3 regions of the Pseudomonas sp. E1MeOHC2 genome follow, and region 2 is predicted to be linked to each of the others. Evidence: riboswitches for the same ligand, from Rfam matches in the RefSeq annotation. Region 2 holds a riboswitch; each other region holds the start of a gene.

Region 1 (6,844 bases), 680 kb from region 2:
CTCGTAGGGCTGGTTCAACTTGCTCTTGAACGCCTGCGCCCCCGGCGGCAGCAACCCCGGCACACTGGCTGCGTTGTGCCCACTCATGCTCGGCACAAAGCGCACCGTATCACCGGCTGCAATGCGCAAGTGATCCGGCTCATAGACCATCGCACCCTCCGTGCCACGGTTGAGCATCTTCACTTCGTGCACCTCTGCCAGCGCGGCAGGGGCAAACAGGGTGCTGGCGAGCAGCAGGGCGACAGGGCGCAACAGCATGGTGGGAACTTCCTGGTTCAGGGGGCGCGAAAACGCAGAATGCGCGCGCCGTCGAAGGGGTCGGTGAGGCAGTGGGCGTGCACGCCGAAGGTGCTCAGCAGGCGCTCGGGGGTGAGCACGTCGAGCGGCTTGCCGAGGGCCACCAGGCGGCCTTGGTCGAGCACCGCGACGCGGTCGCAGGTCAGTGCCTGGTTGAGGTCGTGCAGGGCCACCAGGGTGGTGACCGGCAGCGCCTGTACTTGTTGCAGCAGGCTCAGCTGGTGCTGGATGTCCAAATGGTTGGTCGGCTCGTCAAGCAGTAGCACCTGAGGGCGTTGGGCCAGGGCGCGGGCAATGTGCACACGTTGGCGTTCGCCACCTGAAAGCGAGTGCCAAAGGCGCGTGCGCAGGTGCAGGGCGTCAAGGTCGGCCAAGGCTTGCTCGACGATGGCACGGTCCTGCTTGGAAAACGGCGCCAAGGCCGACAGCCAGGGCGTGCGGCCCAGGGCAACTGCGTCGTACACGCTGATTGCGTCAGCGGTATCCGCCTGCTGCTCGACCAACGCCAGGGCCTGGGCAATGCGCCGGCGTGGCAGCTGCGCCAGGGGTTCGCCCACGAGTTCGACATGGCCGCTGCCCGGTTTGCGCAGGCCCGCCAGCAGTTTTAGCAGGGACGATTTGCCAGAGCCGTTAGGGCCGACGATGCCCAGGGTTTCACCCTTGATGACGTTTAGGTCGATGTCGCGCAGCACGGTGCTACCGCCTAGCTGCAACCCCAGGCCCTGACAGGCAAGCGGGGTTATTTGCAGGTTGGCCATGACGGTCATGGGCGCCCCCGCCGGCTGATCAGAATCAGCGCGAACACCGGTGCGCCGATCAGCGCGGTGACCACGCCCACCGGGATCACCTGGCCTGGGATCAGCGTGCGCGACAAGATGTCCGCAGTGATGAGAAACAATGCGCCACCCAACGCGCTGGCAGGCAACAGGCGGCTATGCCCCGGCCCGAGCAGCAGGCGCAGGGCATGGGGAATCACTAGCCCGACAAAGCCGATGGCGCCGACGATGGACACCATCACTGCGGTCACCAGCGCGGCGCAACTGATCAACAGCAGCTGGGTACGTCGCACCGGGATCCCCAGCGACGCCGCCGAGTCGGCGCCGAAGGTGAAAGCATCCAGCGCGCGGCGATGCCATAGGCACACCACCAATCCGAACAGCGCCACCGGCAGTGCCAGCCACACCGACGGCCAGCGCACGCCACTGAGGTTGCCCAGCAGCCAGAACAGGATGCCGCGCGCCTGCTCGGCGGTGGCCGACTTGGTGATGAGGAACGCGGTAAGGGCTGTGAACAGCTGCGAGCCGGCGATCCCGGCAAGGATCACCTGGGCATTGTTGCTGCTTGGCCCCGCAGCGCGGGCCAGCACCAACACCAGCGCGAAGGCCGCCAGCGCACCGATGAAGGCCCCCCCAGACATGCTCAGCGCAAGGCTGCCCAGCCCCAGCAGGCCGACCAGCACCGCGCCGGTCGAGGCGCCGGCGGACAACCCCAGCAAGTAAGGCTCGGCCAGCGGGTTGCGCAGCAGCGCCTGCAGGATCACGCCACAGGTGGCCAGCCCGGCGCCGCAGGCCGCGGCGACCAGGGTGCGGGTCAGGCGGTAGTTCCAGACGATACCGGCGTCGATCGGATCGACTGGGTAACCGGCCTGCCACAGATGATTGGCCAGCACCTGATAGACCACGTTCGGCGCCAGGTTGCTCTCGCCGATCGCGGTACCGGCCAGCAGTGCAGCGCACACGGCTACCAGGGCCAGGCCGCTGTAAGCAAACAGGCGGCTCATCACTGGGCTGCTTTGCCGCTGGCGAACGCTGTGGACAGGGTTTGCAGGCCTCGGAACAGGCGGATGCCGGCCTGCATGGCATCGGCGTCGAGGACGATGATGCGGTCGTTCTTCACCGCGTCCATGTGGCGGGTTACCGGGTCGTTGCGCAGGAATTCGAGTTTTTTCTGGTAGTCGTCTGCCGGGAAGCGGCGACGGTCCATGCGGGCGATGATCAGCCAGGTCGGGTTGGCCTTGGCCAGGGTTTCCCAGCCCACGGTCGGCCATTCTTCGGTGGACTCGACCACGTTGCGTACCCCCAGGGTTCGCAGCATGAAGTCGGCGACCCCTTGGCGGCCAGCCACGTAAGGGTCGATATCGAGGTCAGCGCTGGAAAACCAGAACAGCGCCGAGGTGTTGGACAGGTCTTTGCCGGCCAGCTGCGCCTTGGCGCTGTCCAGGCGGCCCCTGAGGTCGCTGTTCAGGGCCGCGCCGCGGTCTTGCACATCGAAGATTTCGGCCAGTTGGTTGACGCTCTTGTAGATGCTGTCTACTTGGAACGCCTGCAGACGGGTACCATCGGCGCCTACCAGGTTATCCTTGCCTTCACAGTCCGACGGTAGCAGGTAGGTTGGGATCTTCAGTTCGTCGAACTGCTCGCGGGTACCCACCACGCCTTGTGCGCCGACCATCCATTCGAACTGTACCGCCACCAGTTGCGGGCGCTTGCCCACCACGGCCTCGAAGCTTGGGTCGTTATCGGCCAGGCGCTCGACCTTGTCGTTCAGGGCTTTGTATTCGGGCAGTACGTTGTTGAACCACAGTGAAGTGCCGGCCAGCTTGTCGCCCAGGCCCAATGCATAGAGGATCTCGGTGCCGGCCTGGCCGATCGTCACTGCGCGCTCAGGAGCGTGGGCGAACGTCTGTGGCATGCCGCAGTTGTCCACCGTGAGCGGGTAGTGGGTGGTGGCAGCCTGGGCCAGGCCAGTGAGGCCGAGGCCAGCGATCAGGGCGGCAAGACGGGGCAGCATGGTGGGGCGATCTCCTATCGAAGGGTTCACGGAATGAACGCACGGACAGGCATCGCCGAGCCCCTTGCGCAGGGCAGGGGGCAGCACCCAGAAAGGGTGGAGATGGCCATCCCGGACACCCCGCCGGTTGGTGAAATGTTGCCGGCAGGTCTCCTGACTGGTGCGTCCTGGCCCGGCTCCAGCCTTCCCGGATGAGTTGATCCAGTGGCATTGATGGAGCAGGCTCGGCACCTACAGTTGCGGGGGCAGTTCCGTTTGGCCCGTTGCTACGGGCCTGGGATTCCCTATTAATTCCGTGGTGGAAACCGGCGGCCCGCATGGTAGACCATCGGGCCGCCGGGTGAAAACGCTTTTCAGAAGTACTTCAGCCAGGTGATGTCACGCCGACGTGCCTTCAGCCGTGCGAAAGCGCGCACCGGCAGGTACAGCGACACCGCGAGCAACGCCGCGCCCAGCCACACGCCGCTGATGCCGTCGAAGCCGAAATAATCCCCCTGGTTGTGCCCGAACAGGGCAACGCAGGCCAGGTAAAGCAGCTTCAGCACGTACAGGTGCAGCAGGTAGAAAAACATCGGCGCTGCGCCGTAAACCGCGAGGGCGCTGATCCAGCGGGCCCGGCCGGCGCGCTCGAAGGCGCGCAACAGCAGCAGGCCGCTGCCCAGGGTGAGGGCCAGGAACAGCAACGACGGCGGATACTTGGTGATGTTGAAGAAGCTCATCAGCGTCTGCGTCAAGCTCGGGAACCCGCTCCAGGGCGCTTCGCCGTAGCCGTTGAGCATTCGCAGCACGACAAAACCGAGCAGCGCGATCACCCCGGCCAGCAACAGCTTGTGCTGGCGTTGGCCCGCGTCGCTGCCACGGGCGAACCAGGGGCCAAGGCCGTAGCCCAGGGCGATCACGCCGATCCAGGGCAGCACGGGGTACGAGGTGCGCAGGCGCAGGTTATCGGAGAACGTCAGCCAGCCACGGTCGTGCAGGATTGCCCACGGCACGTGCAGGGCCGATTCTGCGCCGAAGTGCAGGCTGTCGAGCAGGTTGTGGCCGGCGACGATGACTGCGCCCAGGGCGATCAGCACCGTGCGTGGCAACCACACCAGCAGTGACAGGGCGATCATGCTAACCCCGATGGCCCAGATCACCTGCAGGTAGATCACGCTGGGTGGCAGTTGGAAGGTCCAGGCGAAGTTGACCAGGGTGAACTCCAGCACCACCAGGAACAGCCCACGTTTGAACAGAAAGGCTGAGACGTCGCTGCGGCCCTGGTATTTCTCCCCAAACAGCCAGGCAGAAAGGCCGGTCAACAGGACGAACACCGGCGCGCACAAATGGGCCAGGGTGCGACTGAAGAACAACGACGGCTCGGTGGCGTCGATGGCCATCGGATCGCTGACCTGGCGGTGCAGGAAAAAGGTCTCGCGGACGTGGTCCAGGAGCATGAACAAAATGACCAGGCCGCGCAGGGCATCGATGCTCTGCAGGCGCTGGTTGAGCACGGTGGGGGTGGCGCTGGCGCTAGTCATGGGAAGTCGCTGGTAGGAATGGATGTTAAATGAAACGTTATCATATAACCTTAATGGGATGGTCAGCAATGGGGTTTTAGAGGGGGGTGGGGCTTTGGGGGCATGGCTTGAGTGGTTTGGCGCCTATGAGATCGAGCGCCGCCCGCGCGGCGCATCGCGACGCAAGGCCGCTCCCACATTTGTTTCGGGCCAATTATTCCTGTGACATGGGCGCGCGGCCCTTTGGTGCCCACCTTGATATCGAGTCAGACAAACAAGGCGGTCGCGCGCAGATTTCACAGGCCTCACTGGCCCGAAACAGATGTGGGAGCGGCCTTGCGTCGCGATGCGCCGCGCGGGCGGCGCTCGATCTCATAGGCGCCACAAACCTCAAACCATGCGCACCGGGGTACTTGTGCTGACGGCTAACGCCCCCGCCGCCGCGAAACCCTGGCCTCGATATTCTTGCGCCCGATCAACAGCGGCGGTTTTTCGACCACCGGCTCATCCGCCAACCACTTGTACATCACCAGGCAGTCCACCAACCCTAGCCGGGCATGTCGGAATGCCTTGGGCAGGCGGCCGACCGTTTCGAAGCCGAGCTTGTGCCACAGCGCCACAGCTACTTCATTAGTGGCTACGACCGAATTGAACTGCAGCGCCAAAAAACCCTCCTGACGCGCCTGCTTCTGCGAATGCTCACACATCAAACGTGCCACGCCACGGCCACGTGCAGCCTCGCAGACCATGTAACCGCAGTTGCCCACATGGGCACCCGGGCCTGCAGCATTGGCCTTGAGGTAGTAGGAACCCAGCAGTTCACCCTGGTCCTCCAGCACCCAGGTGTGAAGGGGCAGCTCTAGCCATAACTGGCGGGCTTGTTCGAAGCTCAGGGCAGGGTCGAAGGCGTAGGTTTCGCGGGCCTGGACAATGGCCTGGAAGGTGGGCCAGAAGCGCTCGAAGTCCTCAAGCGTCATGGGGCGGATGTGGATCATGGTGGTTCCTGCAATGGCTGGACCGCCAAGTCTGGGTGGCGCGGCGCTGTCGCGCAAGGGCGACGCGCCGCGTGTGCTCAGCCGTTGGCCTTGCCCACCGCATCCATGGCGCGGGCCGAGTACACCAGGGCGGCGCCGGCGTTCATCGCCACCGCCACGCCGAGGGCTTCGGCAATCTCTTCGCGGCTGGCGCCGTGCTTGACCGCTTGCTGCGAGTGCACGGCAATGCAGCCGTCACAGCGGGTGGTCACGGCCACCGCGAGGGAGATCAGTTCGCGAGTCTTGGCGTCCAGGTGGTTGGTCTTGGCGCCCGCGCCGCTGGCGGTCATGTAACCGGCCACGGTGTCGGGAGACAACTGCTTGAGATCGCCGATGCCGGCCATCAACTGCTTACGGTAGGCGTCCCAGTCCATCATGCTCATCGTCTTCACCTTGGGGGGGTTGCGAGTGGAGCTTTCAGGCTAGACCAAAAAGGGCGGGGCAACTGCTGCCTGTGCAACTGGCACAGGCAGCGATGAATCAGATGTAGATGAACACCAGCACCAGCGCTGCCACCACCGCCCACTTTTCCAGGTAGTAGCGCATGCGGTTGCGCTTTTTCAGCGCTTTGCCCCGCTCGCGGATCTTGTAGATGCGGGTGAACAGCCGGTTGATGCCGCCAGTCTTGTCGTTGGCATCGTTAGGTGCGGCGGCGGCCGCCATCACGTTGCGGCTGAACCAGCGGTTGAACGCGGTTGCCCAGCGGTACTTGAGCGGGCGCTCGACATCGCAGAACAGGATGATGCGGTTGTGCTCGGTGGTGTTGGCCGCATAGTGGATGTAGGTTTCGTCGAAGATCACACCCTCACCGTCGCGCCACGAGTACTTCTCGCCGTCCACATCGATGTAGCAACCGTCGTCGTTCGGCGTGTCCAGGCCCAGGTGGTAGCGGTAGGAACCGGCGTACGGGTCGCGGTGGCGCACCAGCTTGGCCCCCGGTGGCAGGGTGGCGAACATCGCCGCCTTGACCGTGCCGATGCCTTGCAGCAACTCGGTGGTACGCGGGCACAGGGTCATTGCCGAAGGGTGGCTTTCGCCGTACCACTTCAGGTAGAAGCGCTTCCAGCCAGTCTTGAAGAATGAGTTGAAGCCTACATCATCGTAATTGTCGGACTTTTTGATTTCACCGACGTGCAGCAGCTGTTGCGCTTCTGCACGAATTTCCTGCCAGTGATCCTGTAGCGGCTGTAGCTCGGGAAAAGCTTCGACCGGCAGGTAAGGTTT
Region 2 (6,844 bases):
GCGTGCTGGGCTTCGGTGCGCTGGTGGATCAGTTTGCGCAGGTAGCTGTTCCAGAAAACCACCCCGGTCAGCAACAGGGCCGACAGCACCAGTACTTGCAGCGCCAGGGTGCGGTAGTCGCGCCAGGGGCTGTCGCTGACCAGTGTGCTGGTGCGCCAGCGGTTGATCAGTTGGTCCAGTTCTTCTGGAGGGATGCTCAGCAGCGCCTTGTCGAGAATGGCCTGCAGTTGCGGTTGGTCCGGGACTACGGCGAATGCCGCGATGGCCGGGCTGTCGTCCAGCACACTGGCGATACGCAGCCGGTCCTTGAATACATGGTTGATGTAGTAGGTGGCGTTGATGTGGTTGCTCAATGCAACGTCGGCGGCGCCATTGGCCACCGCCTCCATGAGCCCGAGGGGGTTGTCCACTTCCACCATTTTGGCGTGCGGGTAGCGGCGCACGAGTTCTGCCTGCTGCGGCGAGCCGCGAACCAAGGCTACGCGCTGGCCGTCGAGGGCTTTGGCCTGCGCCGATGATGTTGCATCGTTACGGGTGACCAACACCCGTGGGCTGACCAGGTAGGGGCGGGTAAAACGCAATTGCTTGGCGCGTTCTGCGCCGTAGCCCAGAGCGCCGATCATCTGCGCGTCACCACGTGCCAGGCGGTCGACCATCACCTGCGCCGACTGGCTCTCGATGGGCTTGAAATGCAACCCCGTGCGCAGGGATATCTGCTTGAGCAGTTCCAGCGTGATGCCGCTGGTGCGGTGCTGTGTGTCATTGAAGGTCAGCGGCGCGAGTGAGGTGTTGATCAGCACCTTGACGGTGGGGTTGCGGGCTATCCAGTCCTCTTCTTCAGCGGTCAGCGCCGTCAGGTGGCGCTCCAGCAGCAGGCTGGTGTTACCGCTGGTCCAGCGGCGCAGGATGGTCAGGCGCTCGCTTTCGGTGATTCTGGCCAAGGCCTTGTCGACCAGGCCCAGCAAGCGTTGGTTGTCGTTGGCCAGGGCAAACGCAAAGATACCGGGCGCCACCTTGCAGAAATGGTCGATCTTCACCGTGCCCTGGTAGCTCTTGCCGATCAGAAAGTCGGTGCTGATGGCATCGCCTAGGTAGGCGTCGGCCTCGCCCAGCTCGACGGCGGCAAGGCCTGCCAGGGTTGAGCGGTACAGGCTCAATTGCGCCTTGGGGTAGAGCGCGCGCACGGTATTGGCGGGCAGGTAGTGATCGACCATGGCCAGGCGCAGGCCGTTCAGGTCTGGGGTGGCTTTCAACGAGCGGCCTTCGCGGGTGACGATGACCGGCAAGTCGTCGGCGTAGGGCTCGCTGAGGCCTAGCTGGGCATCGGCCGCCTCGAAGCCGTTGGAGCTGCCCAATAGGTCAATGTGGCCGTCCCGCAGTGCGGCAATGGCTTCGTGGCGGTTGTCGAACCGCCGGACTTCGATCGGGATGCCGAGCTGTTCGGCGATGATGCCTGCATAGTCGGCGCTCAGGCCTTCGTAGTCACGTTGGCTGATGTTGATCTCGAAGGGCGGGTAATCAGGCCGCGAGCTGCCCAGCACCAGGTGGCCGCGCCGCTGCAGCCATTGGCGGTCCTGGTCGTCCAGTTGCATGGGCGCTGCGGCGCTGATCGAGCGCGCGAGCAACTGCCGTGGTTCCCTGTCGGCAAACACGCCGGTGGAGCCGGCCAGGCCGATGATCAGCAGGATGCTCGCCAGCAGGCGCTTCATGGCAACCTGGCTCAGTTGACGCTGTTGCGCTTGGCCAGATCGACCATTTCCACCAACGATTCGGTCTTGAGCTTCTCCATGATGCGGCCCCGATAGGTGCTGATGGTTTTGGCGCTGAGGTTCATGCAGGTGCCGATGTTCTTGTTGTTTTCACCGCGAGCAAGGCGTCGCAGCACTTCCATTTCGCGGTTGGACAGGCTGCCCAGGCGTGTTGGTTCGCTTTCCAGCGAATTGCTGTTGACCGACATCTGCGGGAAGGTCGAATAGCCTTTGACCAGGGCTTTGAGTGCAAACAGCAGGGCCTCATGGTCTTCGTCCTTGGTGACGAAGGCACCGATGCCGGCATCCAGGCAGCGTCTTACGTACAGGTCGGTGGCTTGCCCGGTCAGCACCATGATCTTGGGCACTGGCTCCAGACACTGAAGCCGTTTGATGACCTCCATGCCGTCCAGGCCGGGTAGTCCGATGTCCAGCAGAACGACGTCCGGGCGCAGTTCGCGCGCCACCTGGGCCACCTCATTGCCATTGCCGACTTCGCCAACGACGTGAAAACGCTCCCGCTCAAGCAGCAGGCGCAAGGACAGTCGGACAATAGGGTGGTCGTCGACGATCAGGACGGTTGTCATCAAGAAAACTCCTGTAGGGATGTGGTCCGCTTCCTGGAACACTCAGGAATACGTCTGCAAGTGGGTTTATCGGAAGCGCTGCAAGATACGACCATTCCCCAGGTTTGGTAATGCCGAGTATAGAGTTGTTGATTAACCCTGTGCGAGTTGTTGAAAATTCCTACAAAAAACAGGGATAGACACCGCCCGCTCGACGTGGCGATGCCTATTTTCGCAAGGCCGCTACGCGCAGTCGGTGTGGGATTTGAGCACGCGCAGGGTCGAGGCGGGGTTGTTGGCCAGCGCTTGGCCGACCCGTGTCGGGCGTGTCAGCAACTGGCCAGAACAGTTCGGGCAGCGGCCGTGCAGGCGGGTGTCGGCACAGGTACGGCAGAACGTGCATTCGAACGAGCAGATCAACGCGTCCGGGCTATCGCCCGGCAGGTCGGCGTCGCAACACTCACAATTGGGTCGTAGCTCCAGCATTGGCATGGCTCCTGTTTGCACACGGGAGCCTGGAGTCTGCTACGCCAGTGCCAAGGCTGGCAATGCTCAGTCGCCAGGGCGATAGAGGTGCGCGTGCCCGGCTCGGTACAGGGCCGACTCGGCGAACGGCGTGTCCCCCAGCACATGGCCCACGAGTATCAGCGCGGTACGGCGAAAATCCTTCAACGCCACGCGTTCGACGATATCGTCAAGGGTGCCGCGCACCCAATCCTGGTCCGGCCAGGTGGCGCGATGGACGACGGCAACCGGGCATTGCGGGCCATAGTGGGGTAACAGTTCACTGACAATACGCGGCAGGTGCTTCACGCCCAGGTGGATGGCCAAGGTGCTGCCATGGCGCGCCAGATCGCCCAGTTGCTCGCCAGGCGGCATCGGCGAGGTGTCGCCAAAGCGGGTGAGAATCACGGTTTGCGACACTTGCGGCAGGGTCAGCTCGCAGCCCAGCAGGGCCGCACTGGCGGCGGTGGCGGTGACGCCCGGGATGATCTGATAATCGATGCCCAGCTCACGCAGGTGGCGGATCTGCTCGCCGATCGCGCCATATAGGCTGGGGTCGCCGCTGTGGACGCGGGCCACGTCCTGGCCTTGTGCGTGTGCCGTGCGCATGGCGCTGATGATCTGCTCCAGGTGCAGTTCGGCACTGTTGATCACGGTCTCGGCCTGGTGCCCTTCGAGCACGGCAGCGGGTACCAGGGAGCCGGCGTAGATGATTACCGGGCACTGGCGGATCAAGCGCTGGCCCTTGACCGTGATCAGTTCCGGATCGCCGGGGCCGGCGCCGATGAAGTAGACCGTCATGGAAAGTCCTTGCAATAAAAGGGATGCGGCGATTATCGCCCGCAGGCCAGGGCGAGGGTAGCCGGGCCGAGCACCTGGCGTGTAACCCGCAGCTTGGCAGTGCCGAGGTGCTGGCTGGCCATGGCCAACGCCGCGCTTTCTGCCACGCCCCAGCAACCGCTGTGCGCGTGGGCGACGGCCGAGCGATGGCTGAGCAGGGGCTCAAAGGGCAGCAGTTGCCGGGCATCGTACAGCAGCAGCGGCAGGCCAAGGCGTTTGGCAAGTTCCTGCAGGCCGGGTTCGTCGGCCTTCAAGGTGATACTGGCGATACCGCGCAGTGCTGACAGCGCCAGACCATGGTCATTCAAGGCCTGGCGCAGCAGGGTTTCGAGGGTGTCCGCCGGGCAGCCCCGGCGGCAGCCGAAGCCGGCGTACAGCGCCGGCATCGAAGGGTGCAGCGCCATCAAGCCTGGCTGGAGCGGCGGTACAGCCACGCGCTAAGCAGGCCCAGGGCCACCCAGAAGGCCGCGTTGGTCAGCCAGGAGGCGATCTTGAATTGGGCTTCCAGGGCCTCGGGGGCGAGGCTTTGATGAACCTCGGGTTGCGGTGCACCAAACACATGCGGCAGTACCAGCAACACGGCGCCCAGCGCCTTCAGCAGCCAGTGGCGGGCAAACACCAACAGCGCCAGGCCCAGGGCGGTGGCACTTGCGGTGCCGACCCACCAAGCTTGGCGTTGCCCCAGGTCGGCGGCAGCGGTGCCCGGTAGCTCAGGCGGCAGGCCCAGGGTAGGCGCCAGGCAGAACACGGCAAACCCCGCCAGGCCCCACAAGGCGCCGGTGCCCGCGCGCTTCGGCTCACGCAGGCTGTACAAGGCGACGAGTATCAGCGCGAAGCCGACTGCGACCACCAGGTTGCCACCGGTGGTGGACAGGATGCGCTGCCAGCCATCCTCAGGCGACCAGGCTTCTTCGCTGTGTTCATGGGCGCCAGCGCCGTGCTCATGATGCTCGGCGGCCGGTGCGGCGGACTCGTAGGTTTCCGCTTCAAGAATCAATGGAGCAACCCAGAAGCTTTGCAGCAGGGTCAGCAGCAAGGCGGCAAGCAGCCCGCTGAAGCCCGCGGTACGGGCAATGCGCGTGATCATGGGGCGTACTCAGTGGCAGGGGAAGGCGGCGCTGTGACGGGTGTCGTGGGCCGCATTGTGGACGGCCTCGATGTGCGAGAAGCCGGCAAAATAGACCAGGCACAGGCCCAGCAGGCTGGCGCCGACGGCGATGACGACACGCTGACTGAGGGTGACGGGGGTGGCAATGCTGTGTTTGGCGCTGGTGACGGGCATGACGCGTTCCTCTGCTTTTTGTGGGCAACGGGCAAGCGCGGCAGCCCCGAACGTGATCCGCCCAGGGGAATGCGACAGCGCCCGCCCACCGCGGGGTGTTCATGAACGCCAGGCCGGTCTCCGGGCTCACGAGGAGGAGCAGGGCTCCTGAAAAGCGCCCCTTCCCATGCCAGATGACGCGGCACAGTGGTCTAGACGCTTCGCTCGCTTACCGTTGCGGGGGCAGCACCGGCTTTGTCGTGCCCTGGTCGAGGGCTTGCGACGCACCGGTTTCCCGTTTCACCCCCTGAGGGGCACCTGAACGCGAGGCATTAGGAGACCACGAGGCAGGTTTTCCGTCAATTGCACAGCGGTATGCGCGTGAAAAGTATTTCAGAAATTGTAGGCCAGCAATTTTCGGGTTTTGCAGTGTCTGTGAGCTCGAGCGCCGCCCGCGCGGCGCTTGAGCTCACAGGCGGCAAAAGAGTCCCGCCATGCCCTAAGCTGTCCGCGCGCTACGCCCAGCCTCCCGCTGCGCCACCAACCCGCGAATCCGTGGAATCAGTTCCTGCCCATACTCCACCGCATCGCGCAACTGATCGAACCCGCGGAACAGGAAGGTGCTAACCCCCAGCTCGTAGTACGCCAGTGCCGCCTCAGCCACCTGGTCCGCTGTCCCTACCAGCGACGTCGAGTTGCCCGCACCGCCGCCCAAAGCGGCAATCTCGGTCCACAGCCGGGTGTCATGCACCTTGCGCTGGCTGGCCAGTTGCACCAGGCGCTCTGAGCCGGCGTTGCTTTTGCCAAAGTTCTTCTCGCGGCGGTTGCCCTGGCGGATGCCGATGCGCGTCTGGGCATCGGCCAGAATGCGTTCGGCGCGGGCCCAGGCTTCTTCCTCGGTAGCCCCCAGAATTGGCCGCAGCGAAAGGCTGAAGCGAATGTGCTGTTCACGCCCATAACGGGCTGCAGCCTTGCGCACCTTGGCAATACGCTCGCGAACCTGCTCCAGCGGCTCGCCCCACATCATGTAGACGTCGGCATGCTTGGCGGCCACTTCGACTGCGGCGTCTGACGCGCCGGAGAAGTATTTAGGTGCATTTTGATTCTGGGGCTGATCTGAGATTTTTGTATCCCGCGCCCAAGCTATACATGCCTGTCACTGCGTCATGGCGCTCGCCATTAAAGCCCACAGGCATTTCTCCAAGTGATCGGTAAAAACCAAAGGCGGTGTGAGTCAGGACGCATAATTCGTCATTCCCAACAGTCATGAGTGAGGAATTCATGCTGTCTGAGCTAATTAAGTCAGTGCGAGAGTGCGTGCCGTGATAAAAGGCAGAGGCCTGGCCGTCTGCATAAAATAATCCAGTGTTTTTAGATGAAGAGATAAAGGAGGAGGGGCGATCAGATTTGTAAAATATAAACATGATGTGCGCTCCTCATTTTGCTCCAGCCTGAGAGGTTGCCCGGAGCTCCGCAACTAGCAAAAATGCCAGGCAGACGCGGCACCTTGTGCCGCGAATGGGCTGCAAGGCAGCCCCCGAGGGCTTCAAGCTCAAGCCGCAACACTGATCGACCGCCCGGGAGCGGCGGCAATCAGTCCTCGCGTGTACTCACTCGCCGGCCTGTCGAACACCTGCGTCACCGTCCCTCGCTCCACCACCTGCCCCTGGCGCAGTACCAGCACCTGGTCGGCCATGCTCGCCACCATCGCCAGGTCATGCGACACCAGCACATAATTCCTCGCGTTCCTGAGGGAAATCGACGCATCAGTCCCTGCTCAGATGCCGATTCACCTGATTATGGATGAGGCAAGGATGTCCTCCGCCTTTTTCACCGCCCTATGCTTATCTGGGGTTTGGGGAGTATGTTTTCAGTCGGTAAACATCTTCGGGAAGATCGTTAGGTAAGCGCCTGATTCGCATAGC
Region 3 (6,844 bases), 490 kb from region 2:
GACGATGCCTTCGGCGATCGCCAGCGGGTTGCGGGGTATCCATAACCACCCCCCCGACCAGGCGCTGGTGCCGCCGAAGTGGCTGGCCTTTTCCGCGACGATCACCTTCAGGCCGTGATGGGCGGCGGTTACCGCGGCAGCCAGGCCAGAGGCGCCGGAGCCGAGGACAAGTACGTCACATTCCAGGGATTGCATGGCGGCGCTCCGGTCCGGTTCGAGGGGCAGTTACTTACTGCAGCGGCGAAAAGCCGGTCGGGCGCATCAACCGCGATTGCAGCCGCAGTACGGCGCCCAGCTCGCGGTTGCGTTGCGAGAATTCCGCCCAGCGCGGGTCCGCCGCCATCGCCGCGCGGCGCTGCATGCGGTCGTCGAGGCTGGTATAGCCCCACAGGTGCACCACTTGGTTGACCTCGCCGAATTCGCTGGTGAAGAAACCGACCAGCTTGCCCAGGTGTTCGCTTTGCACCGCCAGCGCGTGGCTCTGGTACAGGGCCAGCCAGTCGGCCATTTTCAGCGGGTCGAGGGTGTAGGTTCTCAGTTCGTAGTACATGCAACAGTCTCCTGGTAAGGGGCCGGCGCCTTCAGGCGTTCGGCAATAGGGCTGGCGGCGAGCCAGCCGAAGGTGAGGGCAGGGCCGAGGACGACCAGGTCGTACACCTGTTCGATAGCGGCCATGGCCTCAAATCTCCAGCGGGGTGACGCCCATGAAGGCGCCTAGCTGGCCGAGTTGGGCGAAGGCCATCTGCGGCCCGGTCTGGATCGCACAACCGAGCTGGCGTGCCCTGTGCAACAAGGGGGTGATTTCCGGCGAGGTGACCACGTCGGCAACCAGGGTGGAGGGCTGCAGGGTGTCCAGCAGCGCGCTCGCCAGCGGCAGCTCATCGGCACCGCCCATGCCGACCGGCGAAGCATTGACCAGCAGGTCGAACGCTTCCAGCGAGTGGTATTGAGTGGTGATATCGAGGTTGGGGAAGGCTGTGCCGAGCACTGCGCAAAGCGCGCCAGCACGGGCAGCGCTGGGGTCGCTTAGGGTGACCTGAGACACGCCCGCTTCACCCAGCGCATAGGCGATTGCACTGCCCACCCCGCCACAGCCAATCACCAGCGCGCGTTTGCCCGCCGGCTCAAAGCCCTGCTTGCGTGCGGCGCCGAGAAAGCCTGCGCCGTCGACATTGTCGCCCAGCAGGCGACCGTCACTGTGGCGGCGCAGCACGTTGACCGACCCCAGTGCGGCAGCGCGCTCGCTGAGGCCGTCCAGGCGCGCGGCCAGTGCCTGCTTGTAGGGCACGGTGACCACGCAACCGCGCAGGTTGCGCCAGGCGCGCAGGCTGCCGACAAAGGCATCCAGCGCACCTTCTTGCAGGTCGATGGGGAGCATTGCCAGGTCGCAGCCGTTGCTGGCGAACCAGGTGTTGAAGTTTTCAGGCGATTTCACCTGGGCGATGGGTGAACCGACGATGGCGACCAGTTCTGTCGAGCCCCGAATCATGCTGACCTCCGTGCTTGCTGTTGTTGTGCAGGCAAGGGTGACGGGGTGCAGGGGCCAGGGAAATGCGCTTGTCGGGCTTGCAGTGCGATAATCGCAGTCAGGTAGCGATTATTGGAGGTGAACGCCGTATTTTGACTGGGGAATCCCCCGTCAGGACGTGAACACATGGACAAACCCGAGATTCACCCCCGCGACCTGATCGCGGGCTTGCAAAAAGGCCTGGCATTGATGCAGCTGTTCAGCGTCGATCAGCCGCGCCTGACGGTGCCGCAGGCGGCCAGGCAGTCTGGCCTTACCCCCAGCGCTGCCCGTCGCTTTCTGCTGACGTTGGTGCACGAAGGCTTTGCCGACACCGACAGCCGCCACTATTGGCTCACGCCCAAGGCGCTGCGCATCGGCCAGGCCTACGTGGACTCGGCGCAGCTGCCGCGCATGCTGCGGCCGATCGTCGAGCAGGTGGCGCGCCAGACCCAGGAGCATGTCTCGGTCGGCACGCGCGACGGCGATGAAATCATCCACCTGGTGCGTAGCCGCTACAGCCACATCGCCTCGCTGTCGATCAGGCCCGGCTCGCGGGTGCCGATGTACTGCACCGCCGGCGGGCGAATCTGGCTGGCGGCGCTGGATGAAGCCGCGCGCGATGGCTACTTCTCGCGCAACCCCTTACGCCCGCTCACGCCCTATACGCAGACAGATAGGGCGCGGCTGGAAGAAGAACTGCAGCGCGTGCGCCAGCAGGGCTACAGCATCGTCGACCAGGAGTACGAAATTGGCATGCGTGTGCTGGGTGTGCCGCTGCTGGACCGTGGGGGTCAACTCAAGGCAACCCTGACGATCACCACCCACGCCTCGCGGTTAAGCGTCGACGAGATTAGGCTGCGCTACCTGCCGCCGCTCTACGAGGCGCAGGCGTTGTTGAAGCCGGTGGTGGGCTGATGGTTGCTCACGCAGGAACTCCGACACCTGCTTCAGGCCTTACTACTTACAGTCAAAAAGTCTCGCGTGGACAGAATATCTATTAAGGGGTACAACGATCACTCTTAACAACAAGACAAGGAATTTCAGAATGACGATCGAACGCCTGCACACGGATGCCCGCATGAGCTTGGTGGTCAAGCACCAAGGCACCGTTTATCTGTCAGGTGAGGTAGCCGACGATTTCACGGCGGATGTGGAACAGCAAACCCGCGAAACCTTGCACAATATCGAACGACTGCTCGACCAGGCAGGCACAGACAAGACCCGGATTCTGTCCGCAACCATTTACCTCAAAGACATCGAAGCGGACTTCGCGGGCATGAATCGCGTGTGGGATGCGTGGCTGCCGTTGGGGTGTGCGCCGGCCCGTGCAACGGTGCAAGCCAAGTTGTATGAGCCTGCTGTGCTGGTCGAAATGTCGATTGTCGCAGCGCTGCCAGACTGACAACGTTTCGGCTTTGCAGCAGGGGGATCACGTGTTTTCGCGAAGGGCTTTCAGGTATTTGTAAACAGTGGCGCGCCCCATGCTCAGCACGTTGGCGACATAGTCCGCGCCACTGCGGCCGTCAAAAGCACCTTCATGGAAGAGCGCATCGATGAGTTCACGTTTGCTTTTCATGTTGAGTGTATTGAGCGAAAGCTGACGTTCTGCCAACCACGCGTGCAGGAACGTATTGATCCGCTCCTGCCAGTCATCCTTGAACAGCACGTCGGGTTGAGGGATGAGCCGGCTCACCTGGAAAAAGGCATCCAATGCAGCCCGTGCCTGCTCCAGCACGGACAAATTCAGGTTGATGCACAACAGGAAGTCGGTTTGGCCCTCGGGGCCTTTCAACACGCTGGTGATCGAACGAATGTTCTGACCATTCCAGTTCAGTTTCTCGTAAGGGCCCAGGCTGGAAAGGCTGGAGGTATCGCCGGGAAATTCGTCAAGCGCGGAGTCGTCACCGAGTTGACGCTTGGAGAAGTTGTTTGCGATATGAACGACAGTGCGGCTACTCACCTCGTGGATGATCACCTCGGCATGCGGGAAGAGCAGGGTAGCGATGCTGTCTGCGATGATCTTGTAGTTGTCGAGGTTGTGCATGGTCGAGCTGGCTTCCTAGGTTACACGTGTTGGGCTCTTGGCCGTGTGCCGCGCGAAGGGTTCACAGCTTATCAGCTATCACGCACTGACCCTGGCCATTCTCTCGTCGGTTTTGCCTTGTCACGCTTTCTGCGTTCCAGCGCCAGCCACGTCACAACGCCTTCTTCGCCGCCGTCAGCGTATGGCAGCAGTGAGCCCTACCACAGCACCGCGCCGACGCCTGACCGCGCCAGCGATGTTTCCCAGCGCGGGGAGTTCTTGCATAACCTTGGCACGACCTTGAAAAACAATCCCGTGCCGACCACCTTCACGGTCCTTGGCCTGGCCTGGCTGGGCTTCAATCAAAATCGCCCGTTCAACCCCGGCCCTGCGCACACCGGTGCCGGGCTGGGCGAAAAGCTTGGCGATGCGGTGGACACGTTGAAGGCCAAGGGCGAGCAAGCCAAGGAAGCGGTAAAAGAATCGGTGAAGAATCCACCGGCCAGTTGACGTAGCGGCATTTTGATGGTCATCTGCGCGCCTGTTTCAGGTGCCCCCTGCCGCCGTGCATGGGGTGAAACGGGAAGCCGGTTCGTCATCGTGCGATGATCAGTCCGGCGCTGCCCCCGCAACGGTATGCGAGCGAAGCATTCGAGACACCACTGTGCCCTGGCATGGGAAGGTGAATGCTTCATGACCCTCGCGAGCCCGGAGACCGGCCTGAAGCATCGTTTGGCAAACCCGCGGTGGGCGGGCGCAGGCCGGTTTCCGTGGGCGTGCCTGCCCGCGATTCCTCTTTGCGTTGTTCCCCCGGGATTCTTTCATTCCTGCTTCAAGTGGAACGACATGTCCCGTTATTCGCTGTTCAGTTCTCTGCCAGGCACGCTGCTGCGTGCAAGCCTGGTGCCTTGTGCTTTTGTTTGCGTTGCAGCCCACGCCGCCGAGGCGGAGAACGCCCTGGCGCTCCCGGCCACGGACATTACCGGCACGGCCGAGGGCAACCCTCAGCCCGACCTGCGCACCCCAAGCACCAGTGGCTCGCGGCTTGGCCTGACGCCGCTGGAAACGCCCGCCAGCGTGACCAGCATCAGTGCCGAGCAAATCCTCACGCGCAACAACGCAACCGTTCAGGACGCAGTCACCCGTTCGCCCGGCATCACCTTCATCGGCACCCCCGGCAACGGCGGCACGGCGCTGTCGGCCCGTGGTTTTACCGGGCACAGTTCGACCATGCAGCTCTACGATGGTACCCGCTTGTACGTGGGCGCCGGCACGGTGACCTTCCCGGTGGACACCTGGTCGGTCGAGCGCATCGATGTACTGCGCGGCCCGGCTTCGGTGCTGTACGGCGAGGGCGCCACGGGCGCGGTGATCAACGTGGTGCCGAAGAAGCCGTTCGAAGGTGAGATCCGCAATCACCTGCGCCTGGGCTACGGCTCGGACGACCGTCGGCAGATGGCCCTGGACAGCGGCGGCTCGTTGACCGATACCTTGAGCTATCGCCTGAACCTCAACAAGCAGGCCAGCAACGGCTGGGTCGACCGGGGTGATTCGCAGAGCCTCGCCATCAGCGGCTCGCTGCGCTGGCAACCCAGCGATACGCTGAGCTTTACCCTCAGCCACGACAACGCTGACCAGGACCCGCAACAGTACATGGGTACGCCGTTGGTGGATGGGCATTTCCGCGAGTCGCTGCGCGATCACAACTACAACGTCAACAATGCCGAGGTGCATTACAACGACCAGTCCACGCGGCTGGTGACCGACTGGGTGATCAACGACAACCTGACCGCCAGCAACCAGCTGTACTTCCTCAAGGCCCAGCGCCGCTGGCGCAACGCCGAGACCTACACCTGGTTGCCAGGTGACCAGGTTCAGCGCAGCAGCTTCATCAGCATCAAGCAGACCCAGGAGCAGCTCGGTGATCGCCAGTCGTTCACCCTGCAACACCCGCTGTTCGGTCTGGACAGCCAGACCGTGGTCGGCGCCGACTACAACACGATCCGTTTTGTACGCAAGCACGACTTCGGCAACACCCTGACCGATACGGTGCCGCTGTCCGGTTCCGGTGGCGGCGAGTACATCAGCAACGACCCGTACCGCTCGCGCGAAGCCAACCAGGCCAAGCAGTTCTCGCTGTTCGCCGAAAACCGCACGCAACTGACCGAGCGCCTGTCGTTGATCACCGGTGTGCGCCGCGACCAGGTGCACCTGAACCGCGACGACCTGGATGCCGATACCCGCACCGATCGCAGCTTGTCCGGCGACAACTGGCGCGCCGGTTTGGTGTTTGCGCTGACCGAAGACCTGTCGCTTTACACCCAGTACGCCACCAGCACCGAAGGCGTGAGCAACCTGCTGACCCTCAACGCCGCGCAGCAGCAATGGGACCTGAGCACTGCCAAGCAAACCGAGGTAGGCATCAAGCAGCTGCTGCCGGACGGGCGAGGGGAGTGGACCCTGGCGGCCTATCACATCGTCAAGAAGAAACTGCTGAGCACCGACCCGCTCAACCCGACGCTGCAACAGCAGGTCGGCCAGCAGTCGTCGGATGGGATCGAAGCCAGCCTCGAACTGCGCCTGCCCTACGACGTACAGCTGTCCGCCAACGCCGCCTGGGTGCGCGCGGAGTACGACGAGTTTGCCAGTGGCGCCAATGATTATTCGGGCAATCAGCCGATCAACGTACCGCGACGCTCGGCCAACCTGTGGCTGAGCAAGGACTTTGGCAACCGCTTCAGCGTCGGTGCAGGGGCGCGCTATGTCGACAGCCGTTACGCCGACAATGCCAACACCGTCGAGGTGCCCAGCTACACCGTGGTCGATGCCAATGTGGACTGGCACGTGCAACCGGACCTTACCCTGGGCCTGCAGTTGAACAACCTGTTCGACCGCCAATACGCCACCACCACCGGCAACAATGGCCGGCAGTGGTACTTGGGTGAACCGCGCTCGTTCTTCGTCACAGCTGACTACAGCTTCTAAGCCTGTCGCACCGGCCATTGGCCGGTGCTTGCTGAAGGGGATGCGCATGACGCAACTGCACATCGAGGCCCTGGATTGGGCCCTGCATGAACGGGGGCGGGCACCGCGCCCGCTGCTGCAAGGCGTGGACCTGCGAGTGGCGCAGGGCGAGTTCGTCGGTTTGATCGGCCCCAACGGCAGCGGCAAGACCAGCCTGCTGCGCTGCGCCTACCGTGCCAACGCGCCTGCCCAGGGCCGGGTGCGCCTTGGCGCGGATGACATCTGGCAGCGCAACCCGCGCTGGTGCGCACAACGCATCGCGGTGGTGCTGCAGGAGTTTCCCGAAG

Evidence for each region. Region 2 has a riboswitch for cobalamin ahead of ACSSU5_RS24420 (CbtB domain-containing protein). Riboswitches for the same ligand answer to the same signal wherever they lie in the genome.
Region 1: linked by a shared signal. The riboswitch ahead of ACSSU5_RS00950 (ABC transporter substrate-binding protein) and the one ahead of ACSSU5_RS24420 (CbtB domain-containing protein) in region 2 are both predicted to bind cobalamin.
Region 3: linked by a shared signal. The riboswitch ahead of ACSSU5_RS00100 (TonB-dependent receptor) and the one ahead of ACSSU5_RS24420 (CbtB domain-containing protein) in region 2 are both predicted to bind cobalamin.

Annotation. Positions count from the first base shown of each region.
Region 1 covers NZ_CP196675.1:216,474-223,317, reverse strand. Annotated here, with positions in the region: gene ACSSU5_RS00965 (pseudoazurin) at 1-258, opposite strand, end outside; gene ACSSU5_RS00960 (ABC transporter ATP-binding protein) at 276-1,064, opposite strand; gene ACSSU5_RS00955 (FecCD family ABC transporter permease) at 1,061-2,077, opposite strand; gene ACSSU5_RS00950 (ABC transporter substrate-binding protein) at 2,077-3,087, opposite strand; cobalamin riboswitch at 3,214-3,412, opposite strand; gene ACSSU5_RS00945 (acetyltransferase domain-containing protein) at 3,441-4,607, opposite strand; gene ACSSU5_RS00940 (GNAT family N-acetyltransferase) at 5,012-5,581, opposite strand; gene ACSSU5_RS00935 (carboxymuconolactone decarboxylase family protein) at 5,659-6,003, opposite strand; gene lpxO (lipid A hydroxylase LpxO) at 6,101-6,844, opposite strand, start outside.
Region 2 covers NZ_CP196675.1:5,381,994-5,388,837, reverse strand. Annotated here, with positions in the region: gene ACSSU5_RS24450 (transporter substrate-binding domain-containing protein) at 1-1,709, opposite strand, end outside; gene ACSSU5_RS24445 (response regulator transcription factor) at 1,721-2,335, opposite strand; gene ACSSU5_RS24440 (DUF1272 domain-containing protein) at 2,558-2,800, opposite strand; gene cobM (precorrin-4 C(11)-methyltransferase) at 2,867-3,619, opposite strand; gene ACSSU5_RS24430 (cobalamin biosynthesis protein) at 3,652-4,044, opposite strand; gene ACSSU5_RS24425 (CbtA family protein) at 4,062-4,745, opposite strand; gene ACSSU5_RS24420 (CbtB domain-containing protein) at 4,755-4,940, opposite strand; cobalamin riboswitch at 5,035-5,256, opposite strand; partial or broken gene ACSSU5_RS24415 (LLM class flavin-dependent oxidoreductase) at 5,419-6,012, opposite strand; gene ACSSU5_RS24410 (hypothetical protein) at 6,008-6,343, opposite strand; partial or broken gene ACSSU5_RS24405 (ABC transporter ATP-binding protein) at 6,472-6,654, opposite strand; gene ACSSU5_RS24400 (RHS repeat-associated core domain-containing protein) at 6,764-6,844, opposite strand, start outside.
Region 3 covers NZ_CP196675.1:26,760-33,603, reverse strand. Annotated here, with positions in the region: gene ACSSU5_RS00140 (FAD-dependent oxidoreductase) at 1-195, opposite strand, end outside; gene ACSSU5_RS00135 (NIPSNAP family protein) at 230-550, opposite strand; gene ACSSU5_RS00130 (hypothetical protein) at 535-675, opposite strand; gene ACSSU5_RS00125 (shikimate dehydrogenase family protein) at 680-1,489, opposite strand; gene ACSSU5_RS00120 (IclR family transcriptional regulator domain-containing protein) at 1,655-2,425, shown strand; gene ACSSU5_RS00115 (RidA family protein) at 2,556-2,912, shown strand; gene ACSSU5_RS00110 (helix-turn-helix transcriptional regulator) at 2,940-3,554, opposite strand; gene ACSSU5_RS00105 (hypothetical protein) at 3,672-4,043, shown strand; cobalamin riboswitch at 4,065-4,271, shown strand; gene ACSSU5_RS00100 (TonB-dependent receptor) at 4,380-6,518, shown strand; gene ACSSU5_RS00095 (ABC transporter ATP-binding protein) at 6,565-6,844, shown strand, end outside.